2 regions of the Thermostichus sp. OS-CIW-32 genome follow, and region 2 is predicted to be linked to the other one. Evidence: riboswitches for the same ligand, from Rfam matches in the RefSeq annotation. Region 2 holds a riboswitch; the other holds the start of a gene.
The links. A riboswitch is a leader RNA that binds a small molecule or an ion and turns the genes downstream of it on or off. The one in region 2 is predicted to bind cobalamin.
Positions count from the first base shown of each region.

Region 1: another riboswitch for cobalamin. It lies ahead of ACVWY8_RS02290 (TonB-dependent receptor plug domain-containing protein); the one in region 2 lies ahead of ACVWY8_RS04675 (sirohydrochlorin chelatase).

Region 1 covers NZ_JBSSDD010000001.1:485,255-500,416, reverse strand. The annotation lists gene ACVWY8_RS02300 ((2Fe-2S) ferredoxin domain-containing protein) at 1-705, opposite strand, end outside; gene ACVWY8_RS02295 (DUF1636 domain-containing protein) at 717-1,124, opposite strand; gene ACVWY8_RS02290 (TonB-dependent receptor plug domain-containing protein) at 1,253-3,223, opposite strand; cobalamin riboswitch at 3,266-3,418, opposite strand; gene ACVWY8_RS02285 (hypothetical protein) at 3,747-4,295, opposite strand; gene rsmH (16S rRNA (cytosine(1402)-N(4))-methyltransferase RsmH) at 4,472-5,383, opposite strand; gene aroA (3-phosphoshikimate 1-carboxyvinyltransferase) at 5,618-6,952, shown strand; gene ACVWY8_RS02270 (TIGR03792 family protein) at 6,949-7,338, shown strand; gene ACVWY8_RS02265 (DUF502 domain-containing protein) at 7,335-8,111, opposite strand; gene ACVWY8_RS02260 (SRPBCC family protein) at 8,406-8,873, shown strand; gene ACVWY8_RS02255 (GNAT family N-acetyltransferase) at 8,947-9,450, shown strand; gene ACVWY8_RS02250 (thioredoxin domain-containing protein) at 9,557-11,662, shown strand; gene ACVWY8_RS02245 (Fur family transcriptional regulator) at 11,710-12,144, opposite strand; gene ACVWY8_RS02240 (metallophosphoesterase family protein) at 12,364-13,557, shown strand; gene ACVWY8_RS02235 (sulfite exporter TauE/SafE family protein) at 13,691-14,449, opposite strand; gene ACVWY8_RS02230 (LysR substrate-binding domain-containing protein) at 14,580-15,162, shown strand, end outside.
Region 2 covers NZ_JBSSDD010000002.1:428,688-443,849, reverse strand. The annotation lists gene ACVWY8_RS04720 (glycoside hydrolase family 3 protein) at 1-429, shown strand, start outside; gene fabD (ACP S-malonyltransferase) at 451-1,317, opposite strand; gene ACVWY8_RS04710 (beta-ketoacyl-ACP synthase III) at 1,322-2,323, opposite strand; gene plsX (phosphate acyltransferase PlsX) at 2,310-3,434, opposite strand; gene hmpF (pilus motility taxis protein HmpF) at 3,643-5,370, opposite strand; gene trpC (indole-3-glycerol phosphate synthase TrpC) at 5,634-6,554, shown strand; gene ACVWY8_RS04690 (DUF5340 domain-containing protein) at 6,618-6,857, shown strand; gene ACVWY8_RS04685 (heavy-metal-associated domain-containing protein) at 6,917-7,111, shown strand; gene ACVWY8_RS04680 (heavy metal translocating P-type ATPase) at 7,233-9,548, shown strand; cobalamin riboswitch at 9,647-9,782, shown strand; gene ACVWY8_RS04675 (sirohydrochlorin chelatase) at 9,813-10,856, shown strand; gene ACVWY8_RS04670 (SPFH domain-containing protein) at 10,954-11,853, shown strand; gene ACVWY8_RS04665 (PAP/fibrillin family protein) at 11,850-12,479, opposite strand; gene ACVWY8_RS04660 (L-threonylcarbamoyladenylate synthase) at 12,516-13,229, opposite strand; gene ACVWY8_RS04655 (hypothetical protein) at 13,248-13,622, opposite strand; gene obgE (GTPase ObgE) at 13,683-14,726, opposite strand; gene ACVWY8_RS04645 (30S ribosomal protein S1) at 14,941-15,162, shown strand, end outside.

The sequences.
Region 1 (15,162 bases), on a different contig from region 2:
AACCTGTACGTCCAGGTTGGCTTCTCGAAGAGCCGATTCCAGAGCTTCCACAACCGGTTGGTAGTTGCGGGAAGGATAACAACGGCTGGAACGACAGACGGCAAGGTAGGGACGTTTAAGAGGGTTATCCTCATAGGGGATCCGCTCTTTCCCCTGCACATAGATGGCGCGGATGCGCTCGTAAAGAGAAAGCTTTTGGTAATCTGCTTTGCCTTCCGGCAGGTAGTCTTCCTCTAGCCCCAAAAAGGGGCTGGGCAGAAAAATCTGCAGCAAAGGCTCTTCTGCTCCATTCCAGAATTGGATTCCCCACATGCGGGGCTGGCCTTGGGGATTGAGACGCCGGTAGAGGGCAGCACGGCTAACCAATCTTTTGCGGCGCAGCTCGGGTGGGGTCTTGCGGTGGGGGCCGCCTTGGTGCTCCTCCAGACACAAATGCAGGTGCCAAGTTTCGGTGGCAACGGTTAGATAGCCATCGTAGAGCACGCACAAAGCTGGAGGTTTCTTGAAAGCCAGCTCCAGCACCCCGCCTTCCGCCACATGGCCCACCTGGATCTCGGCCCAGTGCTCTTGAAACAGCTCGTAGAGCAACGGCCCCAAGCAGTCGATGTGGGCAGGGATCCCTTCATAAAGGGTTGTCCAACCCGTCAAAGAAACTTCCTGCCAAGCTTGATGGAGGGGGGTTATCCAGGGGGTAAAAGTGGCCATGAGAAAGCTCCTCAGTGCAGTGGTGGAATACGAGCAATCACCCCTTTTTTGAGAGGGCGCTCGGCCCAGGGTAGGATCCCATCTGGCTTGGTGAGGTAGAGCTCTGCTGTCTGCAGAATGAGATCCACATCTTTTGGATCGAGATCTCCAAAAACATAGGTCATCTTTTGAGGTGCTGCCAACGCAACGACACAAGCATGGCTGCAGGCGCTCATACAGGCAACTGGTTTTAGAGTTAGTTGGGGGTGGAGGGTTTGGGATTGCAGGGCAGACAGCAGCATTTCTCCCTTGCTAATCCCTTCTTTTTGGCCGTTAACCCACCGAGATCCGCAAGTGACACAAACCCAAAGACAATGGCTGCTGGGTTGCTGGGCAGCGCTGCCAGCTTGGATGGGCAACTGGGAAGTTGATCGAGACATGGTGCTCCTTGATATAGTCATAGGTTTCTGTCCAAGCAAAGGGTGTGAGAAGAGGCAAAGACGATCTCAATGTCTTGGCCAAGGATTCAGCAGTGAGTTAGACAGCTAAAAGTCAGCCTCAAGTCGCTCTAAAATTGGCCCCTTAAATTAAGCCGAACGGTGCGACCCACTCCTGGGTAGCCGGGGAAAACCTCATATTGCTCATCCAGCAGGTTATCGACTCCCACCTCGAGAGCGAGATTTTCTGCAACCGGGATCCCTCCCCGCAGAGCCAGGTTGGTGTAGCCGGGCAGAGATTGGGTATTGGCGTTGTTGGTAAAGAAAGTGCCAATGTGATGCAGGAAAACTGAGGCATACCGATCCTCTGCATCGCGGTAGCTCAGGCCCAGGTTGAAGCTGTCTGCTCCCACGAAGGCTAGCTGTTTGCCAACCGCTTTGGGATCCAGCGCCGAGCGGATGATGGGATCGTTCAGGGTGTAGTTGGCAAAAAGAGTCCAGTTTTCCCCCAGCCGCAAATCCAGGGCTGCTTCTATGCCTGTGTATTCCACGAGCTCAATGTTTTCGTAGGTTCCCCTGCGCGGGCCGGCGCTGACAAAGGTGATGCCATCGCGGATGCGGTTATGGGCAAAGGTCAAGCGCAGTAGGCCAAAATCTCCCAAAGCCTGATCCAGGCCAATGTCAAAACTCTCTCCCCGCTCCGGGCGCAAATTGGGGTTGCCGTCGACTTCAAAAAAGCCGCGCAGCCGAAAGAACAGGTTTGAGATCAAGGGAGTGCGAAAGCTGCCGGCATAATTGGCCCTCAGGGTGGTGCCTTCTGCCAAAACCCAGCGGATCCCTGCGGCAGGAGAGGTGGCCGAACCGTTGACCAGATTGCTCGAATCTTGGCGAACACCTAAGTTGAGATAAAAGTTGGGCTGTGGCTTGTAATCCAGGCGGGCAAAGAGGGCCCCTTGGTTCACGGTATTGTCGTAGTTGACATTGGTGGATCCCCTGGCAAAGGAGAAGGTGGTGTTGCGAGCTGAAACGGATCGGTAATCCGCTCCTAGAGTAAGCTCCAGGTTTTCAGCAGCCTTCCAGGTGTATTGCAGTTGGGATCCCCACCCCGTTCGCAGGATCTCATCCCGGGATCCCTGGCTTTGTGGGGCGCTGAAGCGATAGTTGAGGTCGTCAAAAAATACCCTAGCTTGCAGGGATCCCCTCTCTTGATCCCACAGCCAACTGAGATCTAACAGCAGGTCGTTGGTGTTTTGCACTGCATCGGGGGAGGGAAACTCGGTGCTGCCAGGCACCTGAAACGCTTTATTGAGATAAAGGGCATTTCCTGTTAGGACCTGGCCTTCTGCCAGTTGCCAGGTGAGTTTGGCTTGTAGGTTGTGGTACTCCACTGCCGAGTTCTCCCGCCTGCCTGCTTTGCCCAAACGCCTAATTTCAAAAGGAAAGTCGTTGTTGCTCTGCAGACGGCGATAGCTGACCACCCAGCCCAGATCCTGCACCTGGCCGCGGTTCTGGATCCCTTGCTCATTGAGACCGTAGCTGCCGATAGCCGCTTCCAGCACAGTCTCGGATCTCGGCTTTGGATCCAGCGTCACGATGTTGATGACCCCGCCAACGGCATCGGAGCCGTATAAGGTGGAGCCCCCACCTGGAGAGATCTCAATACGCTCGACCACATCTGTAGTGATCTGAGACAGATCGAACCCGCCAAAAAAGCCCAGGTCGTTAATGGGGCGGCCATCCAAGAGCACCAAAACCTGGGCCGTTCGTCCTCCCCGCATAAACTGGGAGCTAAGGGCTCCCAACTGGGTTCCTGCCGTGCCGTCGCTGAGGATCCCGGGCAGGTAGCGCAGGGCCTCCTGAACGGTTCTTGCCCCTTGCTCTCGAATTTGCTGGCGGGTAACGACGTAAACCGGGCGGGAAGAATCCCGCAGCAAGCCGGGGCGACGAAAAGGCGTGGTGACGGGTTGATTTAAAATCTCGGCGCTAACGCCGGTTTCCAAAACCTCTTGAGCTGAGGGCGGGGAAGCTGCCGGCTGCGCCCACGCTGGGATCCCCAAAACAAGACCCCCCAGCGCCAGGCTGAGACCTAGAATGGGATTCATTTTCTTTCTTGAAGCTCCTGATTCCGTGCGACGCGGAAGAAAGACGAGCCAGAACCGCAGGCGGGCATCCTGACTGAGGGCATGGGTCTAGCCCAAGCCCATCACAGTTGCGGCACAGCGCCGGATTTGCACCGGACTTTCCCCTTTACATGCCCTGGCTGATCCCCAGGACAACCTGTCGGTACAGCTTTCTCTGCGATTGCTCCGAAAAAGCCGTGCTAGGCATCATACATCCCCTGCTCTGGAGTTCCTATCCTGCCAGGGGGGATGTCATCCCCAGGGGTGAACGGGATCCCAACGGCAATCCCAGGGCTTCGGATGGGCCACATCCCATTTAGGCCAGATTTCTTCACTGCTTTGTAAGCAGTTGAAGGATAGCCCGCTGCTACTCCAGATCGCGAGGCCCAGGGATCCCTTAGCCTTTTAGAGAACAGAGATACGCTGAGACTTCACAAGACCCACAGCTTTTGGGAAAGCAAGATGGGGACGCTGGCCTAGCCGTCATGGGCAGGATCCGTATGAATTAGTACCCAACCGGATAGAAAAGAGGGGCTTTTTCGGTCGCGTGAGCGGCGCGGAGCGCTCTTTCTGGCAAAGCCGTTGCCTGGTGGGCTGGATCCGGTTTAACTTGGCTGGGAGAGGCAATTGGCACCTCAATCATCCGATCCGGTACCAGCGGCACCATTTCGGAGCGGTCGGCAATTTCCCGCAGAGAATTGGCGATGGATTCCTGAGTCAGCAGAAACTGTCGTTCGTTGCGCTGCATCTGCTGCCACACCTGGTAACGCTGGCTCCACCGGCTTTGGGTATGCACAGTCCAACTGTAAAGGCTCAACACTGAAACGCCGGAGAGGATAGCCATCCCTGTGGAGATTTGCTTCCACCAGGCTAGGTGTTCTGCCCAAGCAAGATGCTGGCTGCGAGGATGGGCTGATTTCAACTTCAAATTCAAAGGCTGGGTGCGGCTGGCCTGAACTGTACCGGAGAGGGGTCGGCTCAGAGCAGAAGGCTGTCTGTGGCGACGAGGGCTCTTGGGACGATCAAGACCTGCGTTCAAAGGCTGGCTAACCATAGGGCTTAACCTCACACACACCAAGGGATCCGACGGTGCAGGACTGCCGGTTCCGCTTCACCCTAGTTCCCCGCATCCCCCAACAGCAACCCCCTTCTCCCGATTCCCGGCCTCAGCAGGACAGCTGTCCGCTTCACGGTAGCCGATCTCTTGAGAGCGGGAGAACCAACCTAAACCTACATCTGACTGCTGCGGGCAGCCACTCGCAGTTTGGCAGAGCGGGCCCGTGGATTACGTTGCCGTTCCAGTTCGGAAGGGGACAAGGGCCTGGGGGTGAGCACCTGCCAACGGGGATCCCTGCGGAAGGCCCATTTCACCAAGCGATCTTCAAGGCTATGGAAGCTGATCACGGCCAACCTGCCGCCGGGTTTCAGCCAAGTGGGGGCTTGGGCCAGCAAGGTTTCTAAAGCCTCCAGTTCTCGGTTCACGGCAATGCGCAACGCCTGAAAGACGCGGGTGGCCGGGTGGATGCGGCCTCGCCGAGCTGCCGGAGGTACCGCCTGCCAAACCACCTGGGCCAACTGGGTAGTTGTGGCGAGGGGACGAGCCTGCTCGATGTGATGGGCAATGCGGCGGGCAAATCGCTCTTCGCCGTAACGGGTGAAAATCTCGATCAACTCTTCGACCGGGCGATGATTAACCCAATCGGCAGCGGTTTCCTGAGCGGCACTGGGATCCATGCGCATATCCAGCGGCCCCTCTCCGCGAAAGCTAAATCCCCGCTCAGGGCAGTCCAGTTGCGGCGAACTCACCCCCAAGTCGGCCACGATGCCATCGAAGGGGATCCCCTGCCCCTGCTCATCCCGAAAGCCATGCTGCTGCAGATCGAAATCGGCAAAATTGAGGTGCCACAGTTGGATGCGACTACTGGGGATCCCTTCTGCTGCAAAACGCGCTTGCGCCGCCTGCAGAGCCGCCGGATCCCGATCCAACCCCACCACTCGAGCAGCTCCCCCCCGCAGCAGCGCCAAGCTGTGCCCACCCCCTCCCAACGTCACATCCAGAAAAGTGCCGCCCCCCTGGGGTTGCAGGTAGGCCATCACCTCCTCGGTCAAAACAGAGTCGTGTTGATACACCTTGCCAAGCACGGTCTGCGGGGGTTCTATTTCTGCTGCTACAAAGTTCAGTATCTGCAAAAAAAAGGCCGAGGCCAGGCCCCGACCGAGGAATCCATGTTGTTAAGGTGATCCTCTGGGAAAAGAGGGGTTGCCGTCAAAAGACAGGCTGTCTTGGGATCCCCGGCAAAATCTCTGGGGCGCGAGTCCCGCTCTGAGTATGATGAGACTGCTCCCGCTTTTGCCCAGTCTGCCGTCAGGGTTGCTGTGTTGACTCACTCTTCTGCTACTGATATCTTGACCCTCTCGCCGGCCAAGGGCCTGCGCGGCCAAGTGAGCATCCCCGGTGACAAGTCCATTTCCCACCGCGCCCTGATGCTGGGATCCCTGGCCGAAGGAGAAACCACCATCCAAGGGCTGTTGCTGGGAGAGGATCCCCGCAGTACGGCAGCCTGCTTTCGGGCGCTGGGGGCAGATATTTCGGAGCTTAACAGCGAGTGTGTTCGCATTCGGGGAGTTGGCCTGGGCCGGCTGCAAGAACCGGCAGACGTGTTGGATGCCGGTAACTCCGGCACCACCTTGCGCCTGATGCTGGGGATCCTGGCGGGCCAGGCCGGGCGCTTTTTTGCCGTCACCGGCGATCGCTCCCTGCGCTCGCGGCCCATGGGGCGGGTGGTAGAACCGCTGCGGCAGATGGGGGCCAGCATTTGGGGACGGGCCGGTGGGACGTTGGCACCTTTGGCCGTACAAGGGGGATCCCTCAAGGGCATTCACTACCGCTCCCCGGTGGCTTCGGCGCAGGTGAAATCCTGCCTCTTGCTGGCGGGCCTGCTGGCAGAAGGCACCACCCAAGTCACCGAGCCGGCTCTCTCTCGGGATCACTCGGAACGGATGTTGCGGGCCTTCGGAGCCGACATTCACGTGGATCCAGAGGCGAAAACCGTGGCCGTGGTGGGGGGATCCCGCCTGGTGGGCCAGAGAGTTCAGGTGCCGGGGGATATCAGCTCGGCAGCCTTTTGGCTGGTGGCCGCCTCCATTGTGCCCGAGAGCGAATTGCTGCTAAGGGATGTGGGCCTCAACCCCACCCGTACCGGTGCGCTGCAGGTGTTGCAGGAGATGGGGGCCGATATTCAAATTGAAAACTGCCGGGAAATGGCCGGCGAGCCCCTGGGAGATCTGCGGGTGCGTTCGGCCCGCTTGCGCGGCTGCACCATCGCCGGCGATCTCATCCCCACCCTGATCGACGAGATCCCGGTTTTGGCGGTGGCGGCGGCCTTTGCCGAGGGGATCACCGTGATTCGCGATGCCGCAGAGCTGCGGGTGAAAGAAAGCGACCGCCTGTCAGCCATGGCCCAAGAGTTGAGCCGCATGGGAGCCCAGGTCACTGAATATCCTGATGGCCTGGAAATCAAGGGAGGGATCCCTCTTCACGGGGCCGAGGTCGACAGCCACGAGGATCACCGCATTGCCATGAGCCTGATGGTGGCAGCTCTAGGAGCGCAGGGATCCACCCTCCTCAGGGGAGCCGACTGTGCCCGCATCTCCTACCCCGACTTCATTCCCACCCTGCAACGATTGACTGCTTCCCCCCTGGAGTCTTGAGAGGGCCCATCTTTAACTTTGCCGCCTCTGCTCCTATGTCGACCTGCCCCAGCCCGCCCGGCCCTATCGCCATCGAACATCTCTGCTTCCGGGTTCCTCCCGGTGGGCAAGCAGCCTTTCTTGAGCAAGACGAGCGGGTTTGGGGATCCGCCCTGCGCCGGCATCCGGGTTTTCTGGGCAAAGAAGTTTGGCTGGATCAAGAGGATCCCGAACTTGTCCACCTCATCCTCCGCTGGGCCAGCCGTGCTGACTGGAAGGCCTTTCCCTCCGAGCAAGTGGAGGCATTGGATCGGCAAATGCGGCCTTTTTATGTGCGCTTGGAACAGGCCAAAGAATACCAGCTCTGGCAGCCCGGCCCTTCTGCAGGGACAGGAAAGCAGGATTAAGGGATCCCTTCAGTCTCAAAACCTACCTCAGAGCCCACCGAGTCAGCCCTGGGGGATCCTGCCACCCGCTCCTGCTCCACCAGCTCCCGCAAACTGGGCATGGTCACGGCCAAAGCTCCTTCTCGCCGCTGCAGCCCCGCTTCAAAACTCTCAGGGGTGACAATGCCGCCGGAAATGAGCATCTTAAAAGCATCTTCCACCGGCATGAACACTTCCACCACCTGGTCTTCCGGCACAATGGCGTACCAGCCCGTCGTTGGATTGGGGGTGGTGGGCACAAACAGGCCAAGGGAGCGCTGCGGCCCATCGGGCCGAATGGGAGTTTGAATGGTGCCCGTCACAAAGGCCAGCGCCCAAGCTCCTGGTCGGGGATATTCCACCAGCACCACCCGCCGAAAGCGCTGATTGTTGGGGGCAAACAGAACACTGACCAATTGCTTCAAGGTCTTGTACACCAGCCCCGCCACCGGAATCGCATGGAGCAACTGTTCGCTGAGATTGAGCAGCCACTGGCCGACAATGTTGCGGGCCATGAAGCCAATCAACAGGATGAGCACAATCGGCGTCAACAGGCCCACCGCCAGATCGATGAGGTTGATCAAGATCGGGTGCAAACCCTGGATGGGATTGAACTGCTTCGGAATGCTGGTCAGAAAGCCAATGCTCCAGGTGGCCACCTCCACCGTCAGCCAAATGGTAGTTGCCAGAGGGATCACCACCAGCAACCCCGCCACGAAGTAGTTCTTAAGATGCTGTTTCCATTGAGAAACCATGGTGAGGTCGTCCCGTCAAGTCAACCGAGTGGATGCACCGAACCTTTGCAAGTGGAGCTTGCAGATGGCAATCATGATACCTGCCTTCTGCATTGCCCTCATGGGGGGCAGCCGCAACTTGCTCGAAAAAGAAACCGGGCTGCCAAAAAGCGCAGAGCCCCAAACTTTCACGAGGCCGATAATGCTATCTTAGGTCGATATAAAATTTTGTAAAGGCAGGGATCCCGTCCCGAGGCGTTGTGGCCAAGCCCCTGGATGGTTTGTGTTTCTGCTGGGTGTTGCGTGGGAGGCCCTATGTCAGAGTCAGATTGGCTAGAGCATACCTGTCAGGTGGAGGTACCTGTTCCCATCGAGCAGGTATGGGATTTGTGGGCCAACCTCACCCTCATGCCCCGCTGGATGAAGTGGATCCGCTCGGTGGAATTGCTGGATCAGGAGCTATCCCGGTGGACACTGGATACCCGCGGCCTCACCTTCAGTTGGATCTCCCGCACCCACACGGTGGTGAAACACCAACACATCGGCTGGAGTTCGGTGGAGGGGCTGCCCAATCGGGGCGCGCTGCGCTTTTACGACCGCAAAGGCAGTACCATTGTGAAGCTGTCGGTGGCCTACAAGCTCCCGGGGATCCTCGGCAAAATCTTGGATGGCCTGTTTGTGGGCAAAGTGGTGGAGAGCACCATCCAGGCAGATCTGGAGCGCTTCAAAGCCTATGCCCTAGAGCAGGCGGGGCCAGCCGCCGACAATGCCTCGGCCAGCTAGTCTCCGTTCGTCAGGCCCAAGTGTTTCGCCGACCTTCCCCATTGTCAACCCTCGCCACTGCAAAGGCCGCTTCATGTCAGATCCCTCTCCTGAGCCTGTTATCGCGCCCTCTCATCAGCCGGTGGACAACCGCAACATTCGCTTCTCTCTGGAGCGGGGCGAGCTGGATCTGGATCAACTTCTCCTGCTGTTGAACCGCAATGCCTTTTGGGCGCAGAATCGCCAGCGGCAGGAGATGGAGCGGGCCGTTGCCCACAGCCATCCGGTGGTCAGCGCCTGGGATGGGGAGCGCCTGATTGGCTTTGGCCGCGCCACTTCCGATGGGGTTTACCGAGCCGTCCTCTGGGATATCGTGGTTGATCACGATTACCGACGTCAGGGCATTGGCCGCAAGTTGGTGGAAACCCTGATCAGCCATCCCCACCTGCAGTCGGTGGAGCGCATCTACCTGTTCACAACCCATCAGCGTGGCTTTTACGAGCGAATCGGCTTTGTGGAAAATCCCAGCACCGCCTTGGTTTTACACGGGCGCCCTCTGGAGTTTTTAGTCCCGGCTGCCGAGCAGGAGCAGGCTTGACCGACAGGGATCCTGGGTGAGTGTATCTTGAACAACAGTGGGTTGGCTCTGCCTTGGGAGGAGGACGCGCTAGCCTGAAAAGCAAAAAGGGTGAGAGGGTGTACTCATGGCCAATCGCCTCGCCACAAGTTCCAGCCTTTACTTGCGCAAGCACGCCGAGAACCCGGTGGACTGGTGGCCTTGGATCCCAGAAGCTCTGGAGAAAGCCCGGGCCGAGGATAGGCCGATTTTTCTGTCCATCGGCTATTCCAGTTGCCACTGGTGTACGGTCATGGAGGGCGAGGCTTTTTCCAACCCGGAGATCGCCGCTTTCCTCAATGCCCATTTTTTGCCCATCAAGGTGGATCGCGAGGAGCGGCCCGATCTCGACAGCATCTACATGCAGGCGTTGCAGCTCATGAGCGGGCAGGGGGGGTGGCCCCTCAATGTTTTCCTCACGCCCGATGACCTGGTGCCCTTTTACGCCGGCACCTATTTTCCCGTAGAGCCCCGCTTTGGCCGCCCGGGGTTTCTGGCCTTGCTGCAGCGCATCCTGCAGTTTTACCGGCAGGAAAAGGAAAAAATAGAGGAGATGAAAGGCCAGATTTTGACGGCTCTGACCACCCTCAGCGACTTAGTGCCGGAAGACCACATTCCCGCCGACCTGCTGCGCTCTGGGATCCCCAAGATCCAGCCTTTGCTCTCCAATGCCGGGGCGGTGCAGCAATTTCCCATGATGCCCTACGCTCAGTTGGTATTGCGTTCGGCCCGCTTCGACCCACCAGAAGGGATCCCCGGCTCGCAGAGCGCTCTGGAACGGGCCAAAGAGCGAGGCATGGCCTTGGTGCTGGGAGGGATCTTCGACCATGTGGCCGGAGGATTTCACCGCTACACCGTGGATCCCACCTGGACGGTGCCCCACTTTGAAAAGATGCTCTACGATAACGGGCAGATCCTAGAGTTTCTCTCCGATCTGTGGGCGCACGGTATCCAAGATCCGGCCATCGAGCGGGCGGTGCGGCTGACGGTGGAGTGGGTGGCGCGAGAGATGACCGCCCCTGCCGGGTATTTCTACGCCGCTCAAGATGCCGACAGCTTTGCCCGGGCAGAGGATCGAGAGCCGGAAGAGGGAGAGTTCTACGTCTGGCGCTGGCAGGAGCTGCAGGATCTCTTGGGGGAAGAAACCTTCCGCGCCTTGCAGCAGGCGTTTGACCTATCGCCGGGGGGCAACTTCCCCGATCGGCCCGGCTGCATCGTCTTGCAGCGCCAACAGGGAGGAGCGTTGCCGCCAGAAGTTGAAGCCGCCTTGACCACCCATCTGTTTCAGGCACGCTATGGCTCTGCGGATCGACGAGTTCCCTTCCCTCCGGCAGTGGATGCCCAATCGGCCCGTCTGCAATCCTGGCCGGGGCGAATCCCACCTGTCACCGACACCAAGATGATCGTCTCTTGGAACGCCTTGATGATCTCCGGCCTGGCGCGGGCCTATCAAGTGTTCGGCAACGCAGACTATCTGCAATTCGCTCTGCGGGCTGCCCAATTCATCCTCAGCCAGCAGCGCCACCCTGAGACCGGATCCCTGTTGCGCCTGAACTACGATGGCACAGCTCAGGTGCCCGCCAAATCGGAAGATTACGCCCTGCTGATCAAGGCCCTGTTGGACTTGCAGCAAGCCTGCCTGCCCCTGGTGGGGGATCCCACCCCTCAAGACTGGTTGCAGGCTGCCCTCCAGCTCCAGCAGGAGATGGATGCGCAACTGTGGGATCCGGCCAGGGGGGGATACTTTGTCAGCGATGCCCAGAGTGCCCCTGAGCTGTTGGTGCGAGAGAAGGAGTTCCAGGACAACGCTACCCCTGCAGCCAATGGGGTGGCCATTGCCAACCTGGTGCGCCTTGCCGCCCTCACTGGAGATCTGGACTACCTGGAGCGGGCAGAGCAGGCCTTGAAAACCTTTGCCCACATCATGAGCACCCAGCCGCGCACCTGCCCCAGCCTTTTTGCCGGACTGGATTGGTACAGCAATTGGGTGAAAGTCACCCTGGAGGCCGATTCCATTCCCGCCTTTCAGCAACGATCTTGGCCCACCACCGTCTTTGCTCTCCCCACCGAAGCCGAACCTCTGCCGGAAGGAGCTCTAGGGCTGGTGTGCTGGGGCAACAAATGCCTGGCCCCTGCCAGTTCTCTCGAGCAAATCCAGTCGCAAATCGGCAAAGGCCAAAATCGAGCTTACTGACCTTTGCCCAACTTTTGCTCAGGGCAGCAGGGATCCCTTTGCCAAGGTTACCGCTGGGGCTCCGCAGGCTTTTCCACCCCAAAAAACTCAATGCGGTAACTTTGGATGCGGGTGCCCGTTTGTTGCTCCACTTGGGCCAGCAGTTCAGGCGGCAGCTCCACGTCCACATCCAAGATGCGGTTGCTATCCAGACAGTTCACGTGGCTGTGGGGATGGGTGCGGTTGCCGTAGCGGCGCCCATCGGCACGATCCAAGCACTCGACAATGTTGTGGCTGGCCAAAGCTTCCAGGTTTTGATAAACGGACGTGTGGCCAATCGGTTTGCCCTGCTGATTTAGGCGATCGTAAATCTCGCGGGCGGAGAGGTGCTCGCCACACTGCCACAGCAGCTCCAGGATATAACGGCGCTGTCGGCTCAAACGCAGATTGCACTCCCGGCACCGTTCCAAAGCAGCTTCCAAAGAATCCAAGGGGCGAGGCATGGAAAACCTCAAGTCATACCGAGTCTGAGATAGGTAGTTGCTCGTCTCTACCAAGGTAGCATTTGTGCGTCAACAGTTGTTCAAAAAACACCCCGAACTCTACAAGAGCTGCCGCGCATAGCCATCTTCGAGCCGAGTCCAGGCCGTGCGCAAATGGAAGAGCCCAACATCAGCCTTTTGATTTTCTACAATACCGCTGGAGTGTTGGGGGCAAAGATCATGCAGCGGCGCAAGGTAATTCTGGGTTTGTTGGGGTTGGCCAGCAGCAGTGGATTGGCAGGAGCCTATTGGGCCAGTCGGCAGCAGCCCTCTCATCTAGCCCCAGGGATGGGATCCCCTAGAGCCGCTCTCCCCTCTCCTACCCCCCAGCCCACCCCCACCGTCGTCCCCCATCCAGATGCCCCCCATGGCCTCTACATCCCCCCCCGCCGAGATCTGCGCCTCTTGGTCATCAGTGACATGAACGGCATCTACGGCTCGGTGGAATACGACCCAGAGGTGGATCGGGGCATCGGCCTCATCCCCTATCTTCAGCCGGATATTGTTTTGGGAGGAGGAGATATGGTGGCCGGTCAGGATCCCCGCCTGTCGGAGGAGCGCATTCGCGCCATGTGGGCAGCCTTCGACCGGCATGTGGCTGGCCCAATCCGTGCGGCCAAACTTCCCTACGGCTTTACCTTGGGCAATCACGATGCTTCCTGTGCCCGCACCACGCGGGGCGGCTTTCTCTTTCAAAAAGAACGGGATCTGGCCCGCGAGTTTTGGAACGATCCGGCCCACGACCCAGGTTTGAACTTTGTGGATCGGGGGGACTTTCCCTTCTACTACACCTTTGAAAAAGACGATGTGTTTTACCTAGCCTGGGATGCCACCTGCAACTACATCCCACCGGAACAAATGGCTTGGGCGGAAGCGGCTCTGGCCAGCGAACGGGCTCAGAAGGCCAAGTTGCGCATCGTCATCGGCCACCTACCCCTCTATGCCATTACCGTTGGGCGCGACGATCCGGGAGAAGTATTGCTGGATGCCGATGCCAAGCGAGCCCTGCTGGAGAAGTACCGCGTCCACACCTACATCAGCGGCCACCATCACGGCTACTACCCCGGCCACAAAGGGCAACTGCAACTGCTTCATTGCGGCATTCTCGGCTCCGGCCCTCGTCCTCTCCTGGGCAGCCCTCTGCCCCCACGCAAGACCCTCACTCTTATTGACGTGGATTTCGAGACCCCAGATGTTACCTATTACACCACTTATCACATGCGGGATCTGAGCGTGATCGACCAAGCAGAGCTGCCCCGCTTCATCACCGGGCACAATGGCTTGGTGCTGCGCCGCGACGTCAATTGGGACAACCTCACCCCTGAAGAAATCGCCACCTGCCAAGCTCGTATTGGATCCCTGTGTCGGGATTAGCGTTTCCATCTCGTTCAAGAACGTTCCATTTCAGCAAAAGATTGATAGGCCGTTTGCAGATGCTCTCGCGAGGGTTCTACTTCTGCCGTCACCACGGCTGCTGGATGAGGGGATCGACCGCGATCCGCGTGGTTTATACCGACGACTGCGAGATCTCCCGGATACCGAAGTAGAGAGCCATTGCTACCAGAAACCCCCCGTACAAACGGGTCAACAGGGGCGTGGAAAGTCGCAACGCCAACCTGCCACCCAGCACCGTACAGGGGAACACTCCCAGCGCCAGCCAGAAGGTGATATCCCAGGCGATATGCCCCAGGCTGCTGTGCACCAGAATGGCCGGAACAGCCAACAGCGCCACCGAAGCCAGAGAACTGGCCAGAGCGCCCCGCAGATCCAGCCCCACCACCAGTTGATAAAAGGGTACCAACACCAGTCCACCGCCATTGGCCAACAACCCATTGAAGAAGCCCAACAGGACAGAACCCACCGGGATCCGCTCCAGGTGCAATTCCTTTTCCCCCTCGCCGGGAAGAAAACCTCGTAAACCGTTTAGGCCGTAGAGCCCGATCCCCAAAATAAACATTGCCGTCAGCAGCATTAGCGCCATGCCCGGCAGGAACTTCGTCGTCCATGCTCCAAGAGCCACCGCCGGGATCCCCCAAAACACTGTGTGGCCCACCACTCGCCAGTGGATCATCCCCCGTTTTTGAAAGGTGACCACCCCTCCCAAAGCGCTGAACAAGGTGAGGGGCAGGGGACTGGCCAAAGCCAAGGCAGCAGGCATGCCCAACAAGCGCAGCAATGGCGTGCCCAACGAACTACCACCCAACCCAAACAGCCCCGCGCAAAAGCCAATGCCACACCCTACCAAAAGCGTCACCCACCAACTCATCTGGATCTCCACGACAAAGCTCTGCTCTGACAGTAAAAGAGACAAATCATAAAATCAAATGTTTTTAGCTCTAAAAAAAATAGACTCTAGTTATGCTTCAGTCGTGGCCTTTCGGATCCCTGATGAGAAGATGACCTTAGAGCAATTGCGTATTTTTTTGGCGGTGGCCGAGCACCTGCATTTCACTCGAGCTGCCGCTGCCCTCCACATCACCCAGCCGGCTGTCAGCGCTGCCATTCAGGCGCTAGAGCGGAGCTACGGGATCCCCTTGTTTCACCGAATTGGCCGTCGGGTAGAGTTGACAGAAGCCGGACGTTGGCTGAAAGGACAGGCCCAAGAGATTCTCCGGCGAGTGGAACAGACAGAACAGGGCCTGAAAGAGCTGAACAACTTGCAGATGGGAGATCTCCACCTCGGCTCCAGCCTCACCATCGGCAACTACTGGCTACCCTACCGCCTCAGCCTCTACAAGCAGCGCTACCCAGGCATTCAAATCCATTGCACCTTGGCCAACACCGAAGCTATTGCTGAAGGCTTATTGCGGGGTGATTTCGACTTAGGCTTGGTGGAGGGTGCCATCCGACCGGAGGATCTGCCTCACCTGGAGCAGCACATCCTTGACTGGGATCGACTTTGCATCATCGTCGGCAGGGAACATCCTTGGTACCCCAGATCAGAAATAAGGATCCCGGAGCTGGTAGAAACCGACTGGA
Region 2 (15,162 bases):
CCCTTGGCCCCCGACCCGCTGCTCATTACCCCTGTGCCTCTTCTGGGGGATCTTTTCCAAAATGTCTGGCCCGGTGCTCAGGTTCTCAAGATCAGCCCAGAGCCTACCCCTGAGGATTTGCAAACAACCCTGCAAGGGGCGTCAAGAGCTGACCAAGTGCTGGTGGGATCCCTTGATCTGTTTCGTTACCCGCTTCAGAAGGAGTTGCTGGCGGACTTACTGGGATCCCTTCCGCCGGAAAAGGTGATTGGGTTGGCCTTGGGATCCCCCTACGACGCCTTTGCCCTGCCCCAGATCCCGGTTTACTTGGCCTGCTACGGCACTACCCCCGTCTCTCTACAGGCGTTGCTGCAGGTGTTGTTGGGACAGATCCCGGCCCAGGGTCGCTTGCCGGTTGGATCCCACTTGGAGGGATCCTGGTCGCGTTAGCGGAGCTCCATAGCAGATCCCCTAGCTGCTGAGGTTGCTGAAATTGCACCGCGTCAGGGTCGGCACCGTTCGCCTCACCAAGCCCGTCAGCACGTTGCCGGGGCCGATTTCCCACACCTCTTGGATGCCGTCGGCGGCCATCTGCAACACGGTTTCTCGCCAGCGGACAGGGGCAGTCATCTGGGCCAGCAGCGCCTGCTTAAGGGCTTGCGGATCCCGGCTGGCGGTGGCAGTGCAGTTGCTGTAGACGGGCACTCGCGGCGGCTGAAAGTCAACAGCGCGCAAGGTGTGGGCAAACTCCTCGGCAGCAGCCTGCATAAAGGGCGAGTGAAAGGCGCCGCTCACCTTGAGGGGAACGGTGCGCTTGGCCTGCAACTGCTCACAGACGGCCCGCACCCCCTCCACTGAGCCGCTGATCACCACCTGATCCGGGCTGTTGTCGTTGGCAAGGGTGACGTCGGGGATCATCTGGCACAGGTGCTCCAGCTTGTCGCGGTCAAACCCCATCACTGCCGCCATGCTGCCCGGGGGATCCCCTGCGGCTTCCATCAGTTGGCCCCGCAGCGCCACCAGCCGTAGGCCGGTTTCGAAATCAAACACGCCGGCAGCGTAGAGGGCGCTGTATTCGCCCAGACTGTGGCCAGCAGTGCAGGCAGGAGCCTGTCCCTGGGCGTAGAGATAGTCCGTCAACAGGGCCGATACGGTGAACAAAGCCGGTTGTGTGTAGCCGGTCTGGTGGATCTGGTCTTCCGACAGAGCTAAGGGATCCCATCCCAGCATCTGGCGGGCCAAAGCCAACTTCTGGCCTGCTCCCTGCCAGTTCCGCAAGTCCCTTCCCATGCCCACCGCTTGGGATCCCTGGCCGGGATAGATCCAGGCAACGGTCATCAATTCACTTCCCCCAACGAAACACAATCGCCCCCCAGGTGAGGCCGGCACCAAAGCCCGCCATTACCCCCAGATCGCCGGCGCCAAAGCGTCCCTGCTCGATCCAAGTGGCCAAGGCAATCGGCACCGAAGCGCCCGAGGTGTTGCCGTAATGCTCTAAGACGCTGGCCACCCGCTGCGGATCCAGCTGCAGGCGCTTGGCTACCGCATCGAGAATGCGCTGGTTGGCCTGATGAATAAAATATCCCTGTACTGCTTCCGCCGGGATCCCGGCCCGAAAGAGAGCCTTCTCGATGATCTCCGGCACCGCCTGGACGGCAAACTTGTACACCTCGCGGCCATTCATGGTGATGGGGCAGCAGCGATACTGCCCCACCTGCAGGGATCCCACCAGGGGCTTGGCCTCTGTAGCCATGGACAAGCTGAGCAGCTGGCTGCCACTGCCATCGCTGCGCAGCTCAATGCTGAGGATCCCGCCGGTTTCCCCCGCCTCCAGAACCACCGCCCCAGCCCCATCTCCAAACAAGACACAGGTGGTGCGATCTGCCCAGTCCACCGTACGGGAGAGCACATCCGCCGCCACCACCAAGGCCCGCCGGTACAGCCCGGTTTGCAAAAACTGCGCTGCCGTGGCCACTGCAAAGACAAAGCCCGTGCAGGCTGCCGTCAGATCAAAAGCCACCGCCCGCGTTGCTCCCAGAGCTGCCTGCACCTGAGGGGCCGAGCCAAACCGATCGACACCGGTGGAAGTGGCCAGCAGGATCAAATCCAGGTCTTGAGGCAAGATCCCGGCCTGAGCCAAAGCGGCCTTGGCTGCCTGGACCGCCAAATCCACCAAGCTCAGCTCAGGGGGCAGAATGCGCCGCTGACGAATGCCGGTGCGGGGCCAGATCCATTCGTCGGAAGTTTCGACGATCTGGCCGAGATCGTCGTTGCTCAGGCAGGGATCCGGCAGGGCAGCCCCTGCCCCCACCAGCCGCACGGTCGGGAGGCTATGGCTGGGCATCTTCCACGGGTTCGGGACAGCGGGAGGAAGTCCTTTCCAGGGATCCCAACGGCAACACTTCCGGGCCAGAGCCAGAGTAGACCTGAAGGGGCCGGGTGCGCCGCCTGGGGTTGGATTCAGGTTCGCGAGGGTCAACCATTTCCGCCTGCAGCCGCTGTAGGATTTTCTGTTCTGCCGCCTCTTTGGCCAGGCGAATGGCGTGGTAGACCATCGGCGCCTTGGAGCTGCCGTGGGTAATCACGCAGATGCCGTTGACGCCGAGCAGCAAAGCACCGCCATACTCTACGTAGTCCATGCGCCGCTTTACCTGCTTGAGGTTGGGCCGGAGCAGCCAGCAGCCCAACTTGCCGCGCCAGCCGCGGGGCAGCTCCTCCCGCAGCACCTGGGTGATCACCTGGCCAACACTTTCGGCAAACTTGAGGAGGGCATTGCCCACAAAGCCGTCACACACCACCACATCAAACTCCCCGGTCAGCACATCCCGCCCCTCGGCATTGCCGGCGAAATGGATCCCTGGCAACTGGGCCAGACGCTGGTGGGTGGCCAGAGCCAAATCATTGCCCTTGTTGGGCTCCTCGCCGATGTTGAGCAGGCCCACCCGCGGCTTCTCGATCCCCAGCACGCACTGGCAGTAGAGGGATCCCATGCGGGCAAACTGCTCCAAAAAGCGGGGCCGGCAATCTACATTGGCTCCCACATCCAAAAGCAACACCGGCTTGCCTCTTAAAGTGGGCAGAAGAGCACCAATGGCCGGGCGATCGATCCCTGCCAGCCGGCCCAAATGAAGGTAGGCCGCAGCCATCGCTGCTCCGGTATTCCCGGCGGCCACCACGGCATCCGCTTGGTTGGAGCGCACCTGTTGCATTGAGACGTTGATGGAGGCTTTGGGCTTTTTGCGCACCATCAGCGGCTCTTCCGCCATGCCCACATCCTCTTCGGCAGGCACAATGGTGATCCCAGCAGGCAAGGGCTGAGGCAAAAAGGGCTTGAGGGAATCTGGACGACCGACTAGTGCAATCCCGACCCGGAGCTGCCGATGGGCCAGCAGGGCGCCCTTGATGATCTCTTCGGGAGCGTAGTCACCCCCCATCGCATCGACCGCAATTCGCACAAGCTGACCTCACACTGGAATATCCTTGGCAACTGCAAGCAAGAAGCGGGGCAAAACGCACTAACCTCTGCAGTCCCCTCGCCCGAGAATTGGGAGCCCCAGTGGCTGCAGGGTGCTAGCGAATTTTACCAGATTTGTTTTCCTCAATTAAGGCCGCAGTTCCGCTTGCGCCGGTTCTCCCCACCCCCCACAGGAAACGTGGACTTCCTCACGCCTGCGCGAGGGTAGCCAGGAGAAAGTGTACCTGTTGGACGTGGGCGTGTGCGGTGGAGTTTCTGGCTTGGTGTTGGCCCAGCTCCGTCTCCAACTGCGCCAATTCTCCCGCCAACGCTGCCCACCGATCCCGCTCTGGGTAGAGGGTGGCCTGCAGGTGATTGAGGCGACCCCAGGTTTCTGCCATGGCCTGGGCGCGCGCCCGCAGGGATCCCTCCTCTTGCTCCAGGTGTTGCCACTGCTGCTCCAATTCCTGCCGTTGGCGGGCGAGCTGCTCCTGCTGAGAAGGCAAGGACGATTCCAGTTGTTGAATGAGGGTTTGCAGACGACCTTTTTCTTGGAGAAGATCCTGCTTCTGGCTGCCGATCTGTTCCAGGAGCGGCCCAATATCGACCTGAACCGGGGCAGCAGCTTGATTTTGCAGCTGTCTAAGGCGGGCTTCCTGGCGGGTCAACTCTTCATACTCTCGCTGCAGGTTTTTTTCCTGAGGCAGCAGGGCTTCTTCCAAAGCACTGCAGGCAGACTGGGCATAGTCGATATCCATCTCGATGTCAAACCGCTCCTCTGGAGAGGCGCTGGCCAGCCGCTCTTGCAGCTCCCGCAGGGTTTGCCGGTTTTGCTCCAGTTCGGCCCGCTGCTGGCTGACCTGGGCCGCCCGCTGCTCGTAATCTCGGCGCAGTTGGCTGACCAAAGCCGCCAGCTCCTCGACCGAGATCGCCGGCTCCCCAGCCCTGCCGTTGCTGCTGCCATCGACGATAAAGTCGTACTCCTGCACCAGACGAGAGGCTTTCTGGTATAGGCTCTCTTGAGATTGCAGCTGCTGGAGAATCCTCTGCAGGTGCTCTTGATGGGCTCGCAGGGATCCCTGTCGAGTTTGCCACTCTGCTTGGCTTTGCTCCAGGGATTGTCGGGATCCCCACCAAGCGGTGTGGCGTTCTTGCCAAGCGCGGTAGTCTCGATCCAGCTCGTCTTGCCGGGCCTGGGCCTGCTGACGTTCTGCTTCCAGTTGGGCAATCTGTTGATTCAAGTGCTCCTGCTGCTGCTGAATGTGGCTTTTCAAGCTTTGCAGAAGCGCTAAGGGATCTCCAGCCGGATGCAGACTCTCCTGGAGCTGTTGCATCAAAGCCTGTAGCTGCGCTGCTTCTGCCTCCCCCAAGCGGCTGGAGCGAGCTTCTTGCAACTGGGCTTCCAACTCTTGCCGCTGCCGATTCAGAGCTTCCCGCTGCTCTCCGATCAGCCGCTGTTGTTCAGCCAAGTAAGCCTGCTGGGCTGCCAGTTCCTCTTTGAGGCTGTCCAGGAGTTTGCGATCTTCCTCTACACTCTTGTATTGCTCATACAGCCGCTGCACCTCTTCTTCTTGAGCTGCTAGCTCCATCTCGCGGCGGGTAAGCTCATGCGCCTGAAAGGTGAGGGACTGTTTCCAAACCTCGATCTCCTCCTCCTGGCTGCGGGCTCTGAGCTGAAGTTGGCTGAAGTTTTGCAGATAGGTCACCAGTTGGCGAGCGGCTTCGCTGATGCGGGCGACCTGACGGTTGCCGGAGATTTCCGCCAGCACCAATGACCCATCCTTGAAGCGCCCAGCCTCCTGGGCGATGCGGCCTTCCAAGGTAATGGATTCTTCGTTCACGGCCACCCAGGTATTGTCCTGCTGCTGCTTGGCCAGCAATTGCAGAGACGACTTGGCAAATCCAATCGGCTTGGATAGCTCTGCTAGGTACAGCACGCCTGAACTCCTCTAAAACAGCATGGACAGCACCAGCCTTGACCCCACCGAGCCACTGCCCCTGGCCGGGGAAAAATGGACGGCCGCCAGAACATGGCTCGCCGAGGCGCATAAAGACTACACCACCTTTCTAGACTCAACCATAGGGTAAAAAAAACGCCTTCGCCAGATGAGTTTTGGGGATGCCTGGGGTAGCTATTCAAACCGGTGGCGGAGCACTAAAGTAGTCTAGGGTGTGGTGTAGAGTTGTGTTCGGGGGTTGTATGGAGCTGCAAGGTGAGCCGCTTTCTGTTCGTCGGCGTTCTCCTGCCCCGCCGGTGGTCGTAGCCTCTCAGGTGTACCAGACAACAGCGCCGGAAGCCAAACCGCGCCACATCTTGGAAGCGATCGTCTGGCATAAAGAGCAGGAGGTGGAGCGGCAACGGGAGCAGCTTCCCCTCAAGGAATTGCAACGGCAACTGGATCAGGCTCCGCCGGTGCGGGATTTTGTGGCGGCCCTCACCCAGTCGCCTCACCCTATCTCTGTGATTGCCGAGGTCAAAAAAGCCTCTCCCAGCCGCGGCGTTCTGCGGGATCCCTTTGACCCGGTAGCCATTGCCCAGAGCTATGAAGCCGGTGGGGCCAGTTGCCTCTCGGTGCTCACAGATGAGCGGTTCTTTCAGGGCAGCGGCGAGTATCTGCGCCGGATCCGTCAGGCAGTAGGGATCCCCATCCTCTGCAAGGAGTTCATCCTCTACCCCTACCAAATCCTCTGGGCCCGCAGCCTGGGGGCAGATGCGGTGCTCTTGATTGCCGCCATTCTCTCCGATGCGGATTTGGGCTACTTTCTCAAGCTGATTCGGCAATTGGGCATGGCGGCTCTGCTGGAGGTGCACACCTCCCAAGAGTTGCAGCGGGTGTTGCGTTTGCCCCAACTGCAAGACTCCAGGGGGCAGGTGCTCATTGGCATCAACAATCGCGATCTGAGAACCTTTGCGGTGGACTTAAACACAACGCGCAACCTGTTGGCCGCCCACTCGGATCTCCTCGGCGAGCTGCCCATTGTCAGCGAGTCCGGCATCCATACCCCCGCCGATCTGCAGCAGTTGCGGGCCTGGGGGGTGCGCTCTGTGCTGGTGGGGGAAGCGCTGGTGACCCAGCCGGATCCCGGCCAAGCTGTGCGCCACCTGTTGTCATCTCAGTGAATGAAAACCATTTATCAATGGATCTCTGCGAGAACAATTGATCTCTAAGGATTGCTTGGATCGATGAAACGTATTCCTGTGCCGGCTCATATCCACTACGAATTTCTGCTGCAGGTGTTGGAGCGGCAAACCTTTCCGGCAGTGGAAGAACAGGATTTTGGCAACCGAGGCCGCACGCAAGAGCTGATCAACTCTCTGCGCAAAGCCCTCACCCAACAGGTGCAACTGGAGGAAGAGTGGCGACAGCGGGGCTATCAGGTGGACTACCGCTGGAATATGGACGAGCCTCAGCCTCCCTCTTGACCTTCCAGCCCACTGTAAGGTTTAGCATCCTTTCAGTGGCATTGGGGGGGTTTTCCAAGATGCAGGTTGTTTTGACGGTGCCCAAGCTGGCCTGTGGGGCCTGTATAGACACCATTGCGCAAGCGGTGCGGCAACTGGATCCCCAGGCGCAGGTGGAAGGGGATCCCAAAACCAAACAGGTGCGGATTACTTCTGAGCGGCCTGTGGGCGATTTGCGGCAGGCCCTCACCCAGGTGGGATATCCCCCGGCCTAGTCAATTTTGGGCCGGGAACGGTCGGGCGTCTGTTTTGAATTCCTGTACAGATGGCTGCCTTCACCCTTTCGAGGATGGGGAGTAGCCGTTATTGCATCAACTTTATCAACAAGGTGTTGCCATGCCTGCCCCTGAAAAGTCATCGGCTGCATTATCGGCCTCTGCGCCTTCTCCTGAGGGCACTTGGCAGTTGGCCCTGCAAGGGATGAGCTGTGCCTCCTGCGCCCGCAGCATCGAACAGGCCCTCGCTCAGGTGCAGGGAGTATCCTCCGGATCCGTGAATTTTGCCAGCGAGCAGGCCACCGTCAAAGGGGATCCCAGGCTGGTGGATCCGCAGGCGCTGATTCGGGCGGTGGAGCGGGCGGGGTATCGGGCGCGCCTTATCCAGGAGGATTGGCAGCTGGACGATCTGTCGGATCCAGAGCGGATCGCCCAACGGGCCGCAGAACGGGAACTGAAGCTCAAGGTGGCGATAGGGGTGGGCATCAGCACGGTGCTGGTGATCGGATCCCTGCCGATGATGCTGGGGATGGACATCCCGGGCTTTCCCATGTGGCTGCACAATCCTGGGTTGCAGTTGCTGCTGACGGCTCCGGTGCAGTTTTGGGTGGGCAAGCATTTTTATCGAGGCGCTTGGGCCGCTTGGCAACGGCGCTCGGCGGATATGAACACGCTGGTGGTCTTAGGGACGAGCGCGGCTTTCTTCTATTCCATTTTCCCAACGGTTTTCCCCGACTCTTTCCATCGGCAGGGACTGCATCCCGATGTGTATTACGAAGTGTCGGCGGTGGTCACCACCTTGATCCTGGTGGGCAAGTGGATGGAGCAACGGGCCAAAAGGCAAACCTCTGAGGCCATTCGCAAGCTGATCGGGCTGCAACCGAAAACGGCGAGGGTAATCCGCCAGGGGGTGGAGCAGGATGTCCCCATTCGGGAGGTGCAGGTGGGGGATTGGATCCGGGTGCGCCCCGGTGAGAAGGTGCCGGTGGATGGGGTAATCCTAGAGGGATCCTCCACCCTCGACGAGTCGATGGTGACCGGCGAGAGCCTGCCTGTTGTCAAATCGGCGGGGGATGAGGTGATTGGGGCAACGCTGAATCGGACGGGCAGCTTTGTGATGGAAGCGCGGCGGGTGGGCAAAGACACAGTTCTGGCCCAGATCGTGCGCCTGGTGCAGGAAGCTCAGGGATCCAAAGCCCCAATTCAACAGTTGGCGGATCGGGTCACCTCCTGGTTTGTGCCGGCGGTGATTGGGGTGGCAGTTCTAACTTTTGTGCTCTGGTGGGTGCTGGCCGATAACCCGACACTGGCCTTGGTGAACACGATTGGGGTGCTGATCATCGCCTGCCCTTGTGCGCTGGGGTTGGCAACCCCCACCTCGATCCTGGTGGCCACGGGACGAGGGGCAGAATTGGGGATCCTGGTGAAAAGTGCCGACAGCCTGGAATTGGCCCACCACTTGCGCACGGTGGTCTTGGACAAAACCGGCACCCTGACCGAAGGTCGCCCTACCGTCACCGATATTTGGGCTAATGGCTCCTCTCCCCTGACGGTGTTGCGCCTGGCAGCGGCAGTGGAGCGGCACTCGGAACATCCTTTGGCCCAGGCGGTGGTGCAGAAAGCCGAAGCGGAAAAAATTGCCATCCCTCCTGCCCAGCATTTTCAGGCAAGGATAGGCAGTGGGGCAGAAGCCTGGGTGGAAGACCAGTGGATCCGCATCGGTCGACTGAGCTGGCTACAGGAGATGGGGATCCCCTGGGATCCCTCTTGGTCAGAGCGGGTTCAGAATTGGGAAAGCCAGGGCAAAACGGTGATCGGCGTAGCCCAATCCCAGAGCCTGGTGGGGCTGTTGGCCATTGCCGATCCGCTCAAACCCACCTCTCCTGAGGCAGTGCAACAGCTGCAACAGATGGGTCTAGAGGTGATCCTGCTAACCGGGGATAACCCCACCACGGCCCAAGCGGTTGCTCGGCAAGCAGGCATTCAGCGGGTAATTGCCCAAGTCCGTCCGGATCAGAAGGCAGCTTACATACGCAGCCTAAGACAACCGCGACGGCGGGTGGCGATGGTGGGAGATGGCATTAACGATGCTCCGGCTCTGGCAGAAGCCGATGTGGGGATCGCCATTGGTACAGGTACGGATGTGGCGATGGCCGCCAGCGATATTACCCTCATGTCGGGGGATCTGCGGGGAGTCGCCACAGCCATTCAACTCAGCCGGGCCACCCTCAACAACATCCGCCAGAACCTCCTCTTCGCCTTTATCTACAACACGCTGGGGATCCCGATTGCCGCTGGGGCGCTCTATCCCTTTACAGGCTGGTTGCTCAACCCTATGCTGGCGGGGGCAGCCATGGCCCTGAGTTCCGTTTCGGTGGTCGCCAATGCCCTGCGCCTGCGACACTTTCGAGCCCACAGACCGGCAGGCCGGCGTTAGGCCCTCACCCCCAACCCTTCCTTTGAGGATGAGCCTGCTGGACCGCTCATGTCTCGGGGCTATCTTCTGGCAGACAAGAACATCCCCCCCGGGAGCTTGGTGAATGGCAAGAGGCAAGCTAACCTAAAAGGCTCAGGCAGACTGGGGAAAGCGCGGTGCAAGTCCGCCACTGTGACGCAACTGTGATGGGATCCCTCCCTCAGCCAGAACACCCACCTGCCGTTGTCCTGTACCCCTTGCGATTCACAAGGAACGGAGTTTTTTGTGTTGAATACCCTCAGTGTTTCCCCTCCGCTTGCGGTTGGGCAGTCTCCTGTTGTCCCCCTGCCCCTGTTGCTCATCGGCCACGGATCCCGCGACCCCCAAGGGCAGCAAGCCTTTCTGGAGCTAGCCCAGGCTTACCAAGCTCTCACCCCCCATCGACCGGTGATCCCCTGCTTTCTGGAGCTGACCCAGCCAACCATTGCCCAGGGGGTAGAGCAGTGCTTGGCCCAAGGGTGGCAGGAGATCGTGGCCCTGCCGCTGTTGCTGTTTGGGGCCCGCCACAACAAGTTCGATGTGACGATGGAACTGGATCGCCTGCAGGCCCTCTATCCCCAGTTGCGCATTCGTTACGGTGGGCCGCTGGGGATCCGCATCGAGATCCTGCAACTGCTGCGAGACCGATTGGCTGCTCTGATAGCTGCCCAACCGCGGCGGATCCCAGAGGCAGAAACCGTGCTCCTATTTGTGGGTCGCGGCTCCAGCGATCCCGAGGCCAATGCCGAAGCCTGTAAACTGGCTCGGCTGCTTTGGGAAGGATCTGGGTTTGCCGCTGTGGAAACTTGCTTTATCGGCATTACCCATCCCCGCCTGCCCGTGGGATTGGAGCGGGCCTTGTCCTGGCATCCGCGCCGGGTGATCGTGCTGCCCTACTTTCTGTTTACGGGGGTGTTGGTGAAAAAAATCGAGGCGGCAGTGGAGAAACAACGACAACGACAGCCGGAAATCGACTGGCTGATGCTGCCGGAATTGGGCCTTGTGGATACGGTGCTGCACAGCCTGCAGCAACTGGAGCAGGAAGCCCTACAGGGCCAAACCCAAATGAACTGCCACCTGTGCAAGTTTCGCCTGGCCGTGAGCGCAGAGGTCAGAGCTGGATCCAGCCATCACCACCCTCACGAGCCTCATGACCACCATCACGGGCACGGATCCCATCACCATCCTCATTCCCACCCTCACCCTCAGCACGGCCACACCCACGCAGCGGCTGGGGATCCCTGGGCCCAATTAGAGGGCTACCACCAACGGGCATGGCAGGTGCCCTGAGAGGGAAACAGAGGCTGCTGGCGGGATAAACTGAGTGCAGACAGGCCATTTTTGAACCTGGTTTTCCCGCTCTAGCGGTTGTGATGACGAAAAAACGATGATGCTCTCCCGCTCCTCTTGGGTTTCAGGTGCCGCTGCCGCGGGGAGCGGGATCTTTGTTTTCGCCCTGGTGGTGGGGCTGCTGGATCAGATCCTGCCCACCCTGCCCAAGGTTTCCCTCTCCCTGGCCGGGATCCCTGGGATCCTGGCTGCCGCTGGGGCCTCCTATGGGGCCTGGCGGGTGGTTCAGATGGGTCTGCAATCGGCTTCCTGGAGCGACTTTCGAGAATCGCTGGTGGCGACCCTATCTCCCTTTGATCCTGCCGACCACGGCGGCGAGCCACGACAACCTAAGGGGGATCCTCGCCCTTGGCAGGTGGCTCAGGAGATCCGGCAAACCCAGCTCCGCCATCAAAAGATCCTTGACCGCATCAAGCAGCGGGTGAAAGCCGAAATCCAGACCTGTGAACGCGCCCAAGCCCAACTGCGCAGCGAGCAGCAACGGTCTCGAGTCCTGCAGGCCCAAGCCCAACAGTTACAACAGCATCTGCAAAACCTACAAACATCTTCCCCTTCTCCAAGCTCCGAGTCGACCAAACCCACGCCAGAGCAAGCGCTGCGCCAAAAGCTCCGCCAACTTCAATCCCAGGTCACCACCCTGAAAATAGAATTGGAACGCCAAAGGACCCAACTGCAACACGCAGAAGCAGAGCGGGCTCAACTCCAGCAGCAGCAGCAAAAACTCAAGCGCATCCTGCAGCGCAAAAAATTGGAAAATCGAGAGTTGCGCTCCCAACAGGCAGAATGGGCCCGGCAACTGGAGCAAACTCAACAGGAGCTGCAAACTTTGCGAGAGTCCTACCGCGCCTTGCAAGTTCTACAGGAAATAAGCTCCACCCTAACCCAAAACCCATCTCACGAAAGGGCGGAAACGGAGTCCTCTGGATCCTCCGACTAGCCGACCCGCTTTAGAACAAATACACTCCCCTCGCTGCCCCGACCCAGCCGCAAGTCTTCATCCAAATAGGTGATATCCAGCCAACCCGTTGGCTCGCGGCGGCGGATATCGATTTGAATAGCCGGGATTCGCTCTGGAGCCTGCTCGAGCAAATCGAGAAAACTCTCGATCTCGTAGCTCATCAAAGCTTGGGATCCGAGCACCAATCGCTCGAAAATCACCCTCACCCGGCGCTCAGATTCGGGGTAAAAGCGCGCTGATACAGCCAAGACTCCCCGTGGCACCCAAGCCTCCAGCCAACCGGATCCCTGGATCTCCGCCACGTTGAAGACCCGTCCAGCTTTGGCCCGAATACACTGGTAGATCTCGCCGGTGGTCAAAAAAGGCAACTGTGCCAGCCGCAGCAGAGCTGTGCTCGTGGTAAATAGGGTGAGCCAGTTCCCCTCCAACCCTTCAGCAGCAGATGTTGGTTTGGGGGTGGGGTTGAGCGCTTCTAGGGCGGCAATCTGAGACAGGATCTGGGCTTGCTGCTCAGGGGAGACTTTCCGGCCCCGGTCGGTTGCCTCCAGCAGGTGCAGCAGAGCCGATTTTTGCTGAGCCAGGGCCATGAGCACACTCCAAGGCATCAACCCCATTTTAGAGAACGCCAGATCCGGCTGCCCTTAACCGTCTTCTCCCACCAGTTTCAGGTTCAGATCTGCCACCTGCTCATACCCTAGCCCGGCCCGCACCACCAGCGGCTCGGATCCCGTCAAGTCAATTACCGTAGAGACCTTGGCCCGACGGGGGGCATCGTCATCCAGCACCAGATCCACCTGTTTTTCCAACTGCCGCATCTCTTCAGCCGCAAAGATCCCACCCTCATCCCAGGGGTCGCTCTCCCACTCCCAGGCTTGCCCAGAACTTAAGTCCAGGGATCCGACGGGATCCCCCCCCAGCTTGGCAGAGGTGGAGACAATTGGATTGCCCAACTCTTCCAGCAAAGCCTGACAAATGGCCGAGTCGGGCACGCGGATGCCGGTGGTTTTCCGTTTGGGCTCCATCACCAACTTGGGCACCAGCTTGGTGGCCGGCAACAGAAACGTAAACGGGCCCGGGATCAGCCGCCGCATCAGCCGATAGGCCGAATCGGTTACCTGGGCATAGTGGGCAATGCGTGAGAGAGAAGGGCACAAAAAGGTAAGAGGCTTGTCGTTGGAGAGCTGCTTGATACGGCGTACCCGCTCCACTGCTTGTTTGTGGGTCACATCGCAGCCAATGGCATAGACTGTATCGGTGGGGTAAAGCATCACCGCCCCCTCCCGCAAAGCCGCCGCAATCCGCCGGATGGAACGGGCCTGGGGCTGTTGCGGATGCAGCTTAAAGTACTCGGCCATCGGGCAGATGGGAAGAGGTCAAGACTGGGAGCAGCTACCCCCCAGGGGGTTTTCCACAAGAGGGCGGGGGGTCGGTGGCACCGACGCGGGCAGGGATCCCTGAGATTCGGGCCAGTCCTTCAGTTGTTGCATCAGGGCTTGGATGTGCAGACGGGGCAGATAGGGCCAGTCGCCCGCTTCTTCCAAATCTTGAAGCACCCGATACAGAGCTTGACGGGTGTTGGGCAAAGACTCCCGAAAGGCACCTTCCAGGATCGCGCGGTGCAACTCCTCCAGCAGCCGCAGGAGCATCAGCAGCTCCACACACGCTCCCACCCTCGCCTGGGCCGCCTGTTCAACAGCCAACATGATCTGACGCAAATCCGGTGGCAGATCCTCCGCCGAGATATACATAGCCACTCGTCTCTGGGTTCTGGGAAGGCAGGGGCTTTCCTATTCTAAGATTCTTCTGCCCTAGGACTGGATGGATTTTGCCCCCACAAGATCCAACTGCGCAGGCTGTTGGGATCCCCGACCCAGGCACTGCCACACCCGCTGCAAGAGGGGATCCAGCCCCTGCTTGGCAATCGCAGAAATGGTCACCACCGAAGTGCCGGCAGCAGCAGACAGCCTCTGGGCGCGCTCGGCAACCTGCTGGGGATCCAGAACATCGATCTTGTTCAAAACCAGGATTTGTGGCTTATCGATTAACCCGTGGCCGTAGGCGCGCAGCTCCTGCTGAATAACCTGGTAATCCTTGACGGGATCCGCCGCCGTGCCATCCACCAAATGAATCAGTACCCTGGTACGCTCCACATGGCGCAAAAACTCATGGCCCAGCCCCACCCCCAAGTGCGCCCCCTCGATCAGCCCCGGAATATCGGCAAACACCACCCCATCTCCCGATGGATGGGGCACCACCCCCAAATTGGGCTGCAACGTGGTGAAGGGGTAGTCAGCAATCTTGGGCCGGGCAGAGGAGACCACCGAAATCAGAGTGGACTTGCCCGCATTGGGCAGGCCGACAATGCCCACCTCGGCAATCAACTTCAGCTCCAGGCGCAGGCGCACCCGTTCTCCCGCTTCGCCCTTGGTGAATTGGCGGGGGGCGCGATTGTGGTTGCTCAAAAAATGGGCATTGCCTAAGCCGCCTTTGCCCCCACGGGCTACCAGCAATTGATCCCCCTTGCCCACCAGATCGCCCAACAATTCCCCCGTCTCCGCATTGAACACCACAGTACCGCAGGGCACCCGCACCAGCCGATCCGCACCACTGGCCCCGCTGCGATGGTTGGGCCCCCCTTTGGCCCCGTGTTCCGCTTTGATCACCGGTTGAAAGCGAAAATCCAACAGAGTTTGCAGGCCGGGATCGGCCACCAAGATCACCGAGCCGCCCCGCCCGCCATTGCCGCCGGATGGCCCCCCAGCCGGCACATACTTTTCACGGCGGAAGGCAACGATGCCATCTCCGCCATTTCCCCCTTGCACTTCAATTTCGGCTTGGTCGATAAAGTGCAATTGCTCTTCCTCCAAATCTTCTATCTTCCAGCTTGGCAAGATCCCCGGAAAACTTGCCACAAAAGACGCTCCTCTAAGCTACGATAGTATTTCCCAGCCACATCCCCCACAGGTGGGAAAGTGGGAGAGTGAATGCACTCTCATCTGGGATTCTGCTAAACTCAACTGGCCTTCTACCCTTTATCCCGCGCAACTGATCTGTTACTGCACCCCTATGAGTCGATTCACCGCTGCCGATGTAGGTTTTACCACTGAAGACTTTGCCGCCCTTCTGGATAAGTACGACTATCACTTCAGCCCTGGCGAAATTGTGGCGGGTACAGTATTCTCGGTGGAGCCACGCGGTGCTTTGATCGATATTGGGGCCAAAACGGCTGCCTTTCTGCCGCTCCAGGAGATGTCGATTAGCCGCCTGGAAGACCCGCACGAGATGCTG